Regions from separate parts of the Pseudomonas sp. LRF_L74 genome, predicted to be linked through region 2. Evidence: riboswitches for the same ligand, from Rfam matches in the RefSeq annotation. Region 2 holds a riboswitch; the other holds the start of a gene.

Region 1 (4,260 bases), on a different contig from region 2:
GCGACCAGTCCAGCCCTTCGATCTGCAACAGCGGCACGGCGGGCACTCAGAACCGGTAATCGGCGGTGACGAAGAACGAGCGCGGCTCGCCGAGCATCCATTGCAGCCCATCGCTGCTGGCACTGGTGGCGTACTGGCGGTCGAACAGGTTGTTCAGTTGCAGGCCCAGGGTCAGGTCCGGCCGCAGGTGCCAGTCGAAATTGGCATCGACCACCGTGTAGCCCGGCACGCTGTGCTGGTTGGCGTTGTCGGTGTAGCGCGAATCGACATAGCGCAGGCCCGCCCCCGCTTCGAAGCGTTCGGCGAAGGCTTTGCTCAGCCACAGGTTGGCGTCCCGGCGCGGCACGTCGAGCGGACGATTGCCGCTGTAATCGTTGCCGCCATTCTGGAACTCATCGTACTCGGCCCGCACCAGCGCGGCATTGGCCGACAGGCGCACCTCGTAAGGCAGGGTCAGTTCCAGACTGGCCTCGATGCCATCCGAGGATTGCTGGCCGATTTGCTGCTGTATGTTTGAGTTCTCCGGGTCAGCGCTGAGCAGCTTCTTCTTGACGATATGGTAGGCGGCCAGGGTCCACTCCCCACGCCCATCGAGCAGCAGTTGCTTGATACCGACCTCCGTCTGCCTGGCCTTGGTCAGGTCCCAGGTCTGCTGCGTCGCGCTGAGGGTCAGCAGGTTGCTCACACCCTCGGTGCTGGTGGCGTGCTGGGCGTAGAGCGACAGGTTCTCGCTGAGCGCGAAGACCAGGCCGGCGCGCCAGTTGTAGCCGGTCAGGCTGCGGTCGCTGCGGCTGTCGCTGGCGATGTCGGTACGATCCAGGTGCACCTGGTCGCGGCGCACGCCGATGACCAGCGATAAGCGTTCGCTGAGCCGGGTGCGGTTCTCGGCGAACAACGAGAATTGGCGCGCCTTGCTGCTGTCGCGCGAGCGATAGGGATCGTTGCTCAGGTAGCCACCGCCGCCGGACTGGCCGAGCGGAACCAGGTCGGTTGCGGTGTTGCCGAAGTCATGCTTGCGCAGGAAGCGGATCGAGTTGTAGTCGGCACCGACCACCGTACGGCTGTCGAGGCCGAACAGCGTGTGCTCGAAGGTGAGGCTCTGGCGATCGCCAACCTGCTCCTGGGCATGCAGGATGCGGATGAAGTCGCTGCGCTCGACCAGGCCGCCCGACTGCCAGCGATAGCTCTCGGCATTGCGCCAGCTGCGCTGGGTCTTCATGTAGTACAGCTGGTTGCTGGCACTGATGCTGTCGCTGATGCGCCAATCCGTGGTCAGGCGCGTCGACTGATCGTTGTAGTGCAGCACCGCATCGTCGACGTTGTAGTTCTTGTCGCGCAGGCTTTCCCGGTAATGACCGTTGACCAGCGGCGTGCCCTGGTATTGCTGCGGCTTCTGGTCGGCATTGTCATGGGCCAGGGTGAAGCTCAGGTCGGCGTTGGCCTGCCAGCGCAGCGCCGCGCTTACCGCCAGGCTTTTCGAGTCGCCGCGATCGACCCAGCCGTTGCTGGCCTGCTGGTTGAGGTTGAAGCGGTAGCTCAGGCTGTCGCTCAGCGAGCCGCCGCTGTCCAGCGCCGCCTGCTGACGGTCATCGGAGCCATAGCCCAGGCGCAGATGATTGCGGATCTCGCCCTCGAACGGTTTCTTCGGCACGACGTTGACCACCGCGCCGGTGGCGCCCTCGCCGTACAGCACGGAGGCCGGGCCGCGCAACACATCGATGCGCTCCACGGACCAGGTATCGACCGGAAAGGTCACGGTGCCGTTACCGACATACAGCCGCGTACCGTCGTACAACTGCATGATCGAGGAATGCCCGGTAAAGCCACGGGCCGACAAGGCGGTGCCGCCGTTGCCGGGTGAGCCGACGAAGGTGATGCCCGGCGAACGCGTCACCGCGTCCTGCACGGTGAGGTTGTTGCGCTCGTCGATCTGTTCACGCGCCAGGCTGCTGGTGCTGGCTGGAGTCTGCAGCGGGGTCAGGTCAAGGCGCGAGCCCGCGGGCAGTGGCGTATCGAGTGTCGGCTGGGGCGCCTCATGGGTCGTTTCGGTAATGGCCGTGGACGGCAGGGCCAGGGAATCGGCGGCCTGGGCCGGCGCAGCCAGCAGCAGGCACGGTGCCAGGCTGGCACCGGACAGGACAACGAACAGGGAATTACGGGACATGTCGTTCCAACTCGCAACAGGAATGAATGAATCCCGGAGGGAACAACGCATGAGGCATCGCGGGCGCACTTCGCCCACGGAAACCGGCCTGCGCCCGCCCACCGCGGGTTTGCCAAACGATGTTTCACAGACTGCGTGAAAACGTAGCGAGCGAAGGTCAGGCAAGACAAAAAACGGCGAAAAAGCGCAGTTTACGAGCTGTAAATGAGCATTTTGAGCCGGTTTTTAACGCCGCATGACCGAGCGCAGTAGTTTTTGCACAGTCTGCTCAGGCCGGTCTCCGGGCTTGCGAGGGTCGTGAAGCATTCACCTTCCCATGCCGTGGCACAGTGGTCTGTCGAATGCGTCGCTCGCTTACCGTTGCGGGGGCAGCACCGGACTTGCCATGGAAATGGCGCACCGGTTTCCCGTTTCACCCCATGCACGGCGGCATGAGGCACCTGAAACAGGCGCGCATCTGACCATCGAACCCTCTACGCGTCAATCTCCGTCGTCTCGGCGGCGCCGCCGAAGCGAACCCGCTGAAGAATCTGTGGACTGTAAATTGATATGTTGTAACATTGCAATTCCACTTTCCCAGGAACACCTTCCGATGTCCGTTCGACTCCTATCCAGGCTGACGCCGCTCGCCGCCGCGCTGCTCATGGCCAACAGTGCATTGGCCGACCAACCCCTGACGCTCGATCAGCAGGTGATCACCGCCAACCCGCTGAAAAGCCAAACCCTCGCCTCGCCGACCAGCGTGGTCGAGGGCGATGACCTGACCCTGCGCGAGTCGGCGCAGTTGGGCGAGACCCTGAAGAACCTGCCGGGCGTGTCTTCCACCTATTTCGGCCCGGTCGCCAGCCGCCCGGTGATCCGTGGTTTCGATGGCGACCGTATCCGCGTCCTGCGCAACGGTGTCGGTGCCCTGGATGCCTCGTCGCTGTCCTATGACCACGCGGTGCCCTACGACTCGGCCAACGCCGAGCGCATCGAAGTGGTACGCGGCCCGGCCGCCCTGCTCTATGGCGGCAGCGCCGTCGGCGGCGTGGTGAATACCTTCGACAACCGCATCCCGACCGAGCCGGTCGAGGGTGTGCATGGCGGTGGCGAACTGCGCTATGGCGGCGCCGACACCAATCGCAGCGCCGCCGGCAAGCTGGAGGCTGGCGACGGCAATTTCGCGCTGCACGTAGACGCCAACTCGCGCCAGTTCAACGACACGCGCATCCCCGGCTACGCCCATTCCAGCGAGCAGCGCGCCATCGACGGCGACACCGACAAGCATCGGGTCGGCAACAGCGACGGTCGCCAGGACGGTGGCGCTATCGGTGGTGCCTACCACTGGGACCATGGCTACGTCGGCCTGTCCTACGACGAATACGATGGCAACTACGGCTCACCGGCCGAAGACTCGGTGCGCATCGACATGGAGCAACGCCATTCCGCCATGGCGGCCGAAATCCGTGACCTGCAAGGCCCGTTCAGCTCGGTGAAGCTGGACGTCGGCCACACCACCTACGAGCACCGCGAAATCGAGGACGGCGAGGTCGGCACCACGTTCAAGAACGAGGGCTACGAAGCCCGCGTCGAAGCGCGTCACAAGCCCATCGGCCCGGTCGAAGGCGTGGTCGGCGTGCAGGTCGCCAGCAGCCAGTTCCAGGCCCTCGGCGAAGAAGCCTTCGTGCCGCAGACCGACACCGACAGCACCGCCCTCTTCGCCCTGGAGAGCTGGCAGGCCAGCGAGCGCTTGAACCTGACCCTGGGCGGGCGCCTGGAACACACCAAGCTGAGCCCGGATGCCGAAGGCAACGAGCGTTTCGAGGGCACCGACGAAAAACACAGTTTCACCGCCGGCAGCCTGTCGTTCGGCTCGATCTACACGCTGACCGATATCTGGTCGCTGGCCGGCACCCTGAGCTACACCGAGCGCGCGCCAACCTTCTACGAGCTGTACGCCAACGGCCCGCACGAGGCGACCGGCACCTATGAAGTGGGCGACGCCAACGCCGAGAAGGAAAAATCCTGGTCCACCGACCTGGCCCTGCGCTTCGACAACGGCACCCACAAGGGCAGCGTCGGCGTGTTCTACAGCCGTTTCTCCAACTACATCG
Region 2 (4,260 bases):
TTGCGAAGTTGGGCAGCAGTCTTGGCTTGCGGCAGTATCGCCTCCAGCGCCGCGGCCGAACCGAAGCGATTCAGGCAATACTCGTGGAGCCACTGGTAGTCACGCATGAAGGGTTCCCTGAAAGAGCAAAAAGGACGACAGGTTGCCCGCTGAGACGGGGCGAGGCAACCTTGCACCCCATGACCGATGCTCCCGCCCTGTTTCTCGCCTGCTGCGCCGACGTCCTCGCGGAGGATGAAACCGTGATCGAACGCTTGCAGCGCGCCGGCTTCGACTGCAAGACCGATGGCTGGAGCTTCACCCTGCCCGCCCTGCACGCCTTCCTCGTCGATCAGCACGGCATGCTGCTGGACTACAAATCCTTCGTCCAGCAACTGTTCGCCAGCGACATCAACCTGCGCCTGCGTGCCCAAGGGGCGGAAATCGCCATCGCGGACAACCGGGGCAAGGTCAATGCGAGTCGCTATCGCCTGCGTCGCCTGAACGCCTGAACAGGTGCCGATGAGCTTCGTGATAGAGCGCCGAATCGGCGAAGTCTTCCGCGCCCAGCACCCGGCCGACCAGGATCAGCGCCGTGCGGCGGAAATCCTTGGCCTCGGCCCTGGCCACGATGTCCGCCAGGGTGCCGCAGACCCAATCCTGGTCCGGCCAGGTGGCCCGATGGACCACCGCGATCGGGCAATCCGCTCCGTAGTGCGGCAGCAACTCGGCGACAATGCTGGGCAGTTGGCCAACGCCCAGATGGATGGCCATGGTCGCGCCATGACGGGCAAGGTCCCCAAGCTGCTCGCCTTCCGGCATTGGCGATTTGCTGGCGTAACGGGTGAGGATCACCGTCTGCGACACTTGCGGCAGGGTCAGCTCGCTTTCCAGCAACGCCGCGCAGGCAGCCGTGGCGGTAACACCGGGAATGATCTCGAAGGGAATGCCCAGCGCGTGCAGATGACGGATCTGCTCGCCAATAGCGCCGTACAGCGAGGGATCGCCGGAATGCACCCGCGCGACGTCCTGGCCCTGCTCATGGGCAGCCTGGAGCAAGGCGACGATCTGCAACAGATTGAGCTCGGCGGTATTCACCACCCGCTCGGCCGAATGTCCTTGCAATACGGCCTCGGGCACCAACGAGCCGGCATAGAGAATCACCGGACAGGAACGGATCAAACGCTGGCCCTTGACGGTGATCAACTCGGGATCGCCAGGGCCGGCACCGATGAAGTAGACGGTCATAAGACTTCCATGAAGAACAGGCTCGTGGGCCGATGAAGCTACAAGAGCGAGATCGCCAGTGCCACGGTTGCCTGGGCGTTCTTGCGTTTCCCGACCAGCAGCCGGGCAGGCGCACCGCTCGCTATTTCCGCCTGGGCCAATGCGCAGGCCTCGGCGACGCCAGCACTGCCGCTGACCTGTCGAACCAGATCGGACGAGTCGCTGAGGCCAGCCTGGTACGACGCAAGCTGCTCGGCAGCCAGATAGAAGACAGGCAGGCCAAGTCGCTCGCCCAACTCGCGGATACCACGCTCATCGGTTTTGTTGGCACTACTGGCCAGGGCGGAGAGATCGGTCGCCTGCAAATCCTGATCGGCAAGGACGCTCAAGAGCAGATCATGCAGCGCATCCGCCGGGCAATCGCGCCGGCAACCAAGGCCGGCGACGATCAGCGAGCGCCCAGGCATCAGGCGTTGCGGCCACGCCCGTAGAACCAGGCGGCTGCCAGGCCCAGGGCGGACCAGAATAGCGCATTGGTGACCAGCGAGGCGATGATGAAGCGCTGCTCCAGCGACTCCGGCGCCAGGCTTTCATGGACCTCGGGTTGCGGCGCGCCGATCAGGTGCGGGATGGCCAATAGCACGACACCGAGAATGCGCAGCAGCCAGTTGCGCGAGAAGGCGATCAGCCCCAGACCGGCAGCCGTGGCCACTGCCGTGCCGACCCACCAGTATTGGCGCAGCAGCAGGTCGGCGGCAGCGGTGCCCGGCAGTTCCGGTGGCAGGCCCGAGGTCGGCGCCAGCACGAAGGTGGCGAAACCGGCCAGGCCCCAGAGCAGGCCCTGCCAGGTCTTGCCCGGCGCACGCAGGGTGAACAGGCCAGCCAGCATCAGAGCGAAACCGACAGCCACCACCAGATTGGCCAGGCCCGTGGAGAGCAGGCGCTGCCAGCCATCTTGCGGCGACCAGGCCTCGCCATCGTGACTGTGCTCGTGGGCAGCGGCGCCAGCCTCATGGCTGTGCTCGGCCATCGCCTCGGCGGCAGGTTCGGCGTTTTCGTAGGTTTCGGCTTCGAGAATCAACGGCGTGACCCACAGGCTTTGCAGCAGGGTCAGCACGATGGCGGCAAGCAGGCCGGAAAAGCCTGCCGTCTGGGCGATACGCTTGATCATGCGCTGGATTCTCGATCAGTGGCAGGGAAATGCCGAGCTGTGACGAGTGTCGTGGGCCGCGTTATGCACGGCTTCGACATGGGAGAAGCCGGCAAAGAAGATCAGCGCAGCGCCGAATACCACGCTGAGCGATGCCGCAGCCAGGCGCTGCGACAGGGGAAGCGGAAGGGATGCCGAAGCCGATACGGTGCTGCTGGACATGGTGCGAGCCTTCTATTCATGGGCGATGGAAGAGCACAGCACGATAAAGGCGCCGGCGCGTGCCCGCCCACCGCGGGTTGCCAAACTGGATATTCAGGCCGGTCTCCGGGCTTGCGATGGCTGCCTGAGTGCAGCGGGGATCGACCTTCCCACATCGAACGATGCAGTGGTCACGACGATCCCGGACATTCGCTTACCGTTGCGGGGGCAGCGCCGGACTCGAACCGGCTTCCCGTTTCACTTCGCGCGACGACGCGAAGCACCTGAAAAGTCGCGCTAGGACACCACGAAGCCCGCTTTGCGTCAACATGTTGCCAAGCGCGCGAAGATTGACCCCGCGCCAGGCCATACGTAGCCTTGCGCTCTTTCGAGGTTCTCCACGCAGGTGGAGCTAAGAGGGAACACGGCAAGCCGTGGCTGCCCCCGCAACTGTGAACGACCGAAGCCCTTTCAATTGCCACTGCGCTGACGCGGGAAGGCGAAGGGTCGGCGGCAAACGCCGGTCGTGAGCCAGGAGACCTGCCTCGTCAACGCTTTCGATAACCGGGCGGGGTGATCCGGTGATGCCTGGTCGCCAGCCGATTCTGGTGCCTGCCATCCTGTTGCCCGCTCGCCGCTCACTCAGACGCAGGGCTCTCCATGAAAACGCTCGCCAAACTCCCCGTCACCATCGTCACCGGCTTCCTCGGTGCCGGTAAGACCACGCTGCTGCGCCACATGCTGGAGCACGCCGAAGGCCGGCGCATCGCGGTGATCGTCAACGAGTTCGGCGAGTTGGGTATCGATGGTGAAATCCTCAAGCAGTGCGCCATCGGCTGCACCGAGGAAGAAGCCAACGGCCGCGTCTTCGAACTGGCCAACGGTTGCCTGTGTTGCACCGTGCAGGAAGAGTTCTTCCCGGTGATGCGCGAACTCGTGGCCCGGCGCGGCGACCTCGACCACATCCTCATCGAAACCAGCGGCCTGGCCTTGCCCAAGCCCTTGGTGCAAGCCTTCAACTGGCCGGAAATCCGCAACGCCTGCACCGTCGACGCAGTGATCACCGTGGTCGACAGCCCGGCCGTGGCCGCCGGCACCTTCGCCGCCTTCCCCGACCAGGTCGATGCCCAGCGCAAGCTGGACCCCAACCTCGACCACGAATCGCCACTGCACGAACTGTTCGCCGACCAACTCGCCAGCGCCGACCTGGTCATCCTCAACAAGGCCGACCTGCTCGACGCCGAGGCCCTGGCGACGGTGCGCGCCGAAGTGGCCGAAGAACTGCCGCCAGCGGTCAAGGTCATCGAAGCACACAGCGGTTCCCTGCCGCTGAACGTGTTGCTGGGCCTGAACAGCGAGACCGAGTTGCACATCGACGGGCGCAAGACCCACCACGATGAAGAAGAGGACGACCACGACCACGACGAGTTCGACTCCTTCCCGGTCGCGCTGCCAGAGGCTGACGAAGCACGCTTGCTGACAGCCCTGAAAGGCGCAGTGGCCAAGCACGGCATCCTGCGTATCAAGGGCTTTGCGGCGATCCCCGGCAAGCCTATGCGCCTGCTGCTGCAGGGTGTTGGCCAACGCTTCGACAAGCATTTCGACCGAGCCTGGAAAGCCGAGGAGCCTCGGGTTACCCGCCTGATCGTGATTGGCCAGGAACTGGATCACAGCGCCATCGCGGCCGAGCTGAAGGCCGCACT

What was found. Region 2 has a riboswitch for cobalamin ahead of ACSZPK_RS06505 (CbtB domain-containing protein). Riboswitches for the same ligand answer to the same signal wherever they lie in the genome.
Region 1: another riboswitch for cobalamin. It lies ahead of ACSZPK_RS14900 (TonB-dependent receptor); the one in region 2 lies ahead of ACSZPK_RS06505 (CbtB domain-containing protein).

The regions. Positions count from the first base shown of each region.
Region 1 is NZ_CBFFRH010000005.1:285,512-289,771, forward strand. It holds gene ACSZPK_RS14895 (ABC transporter ATP-binding protein) at 1-37, opposite strand, end outside; gene ACSZPK_RS14900 (TonB-dependent receptor) at 47-2,164, opposite strand; cobalamin riboswitch at 2,419-2,623, opposite strand; gene ACSZPK_RS14905 (TonB-dependent receptor) at 2,757-4,260, shown strand, end outside.
Region 2 is NZ_CBFFRH010000002.1:351,853-356,112, reverse strand. It holds gene ACSZPK_RS06530 (DNA-3-methyladenine glycosylase I) at 1-107, opposite strand, end outside; gene ACSZPK_RS06525 (hypothetical protein) at 180-491, shown strand; gene cobM (precorrin-4 C(11)-methyltransferase) at 451-1,227, opposite strand; gene ACSZPK_RS06515 (cobalamin biosynthesis protein) at 1,266-1,673, opposite strand; gene ACSZPK_RS06510 (CbtA family protein) at 1,673-2,377, opposite strand; gene ACSZPK_RS06505 (CbtB domain-containing protein) at 2,393-2,578, opposite strand; cobalamin riboswitch at 2,658-2,860, opposite strand; cobalamin riboswitch at 2,932-3,119, shown strand; gene cobW (cobalamin biosynthesis protein CobW) at 3,218-4,260, shown strand, end outside.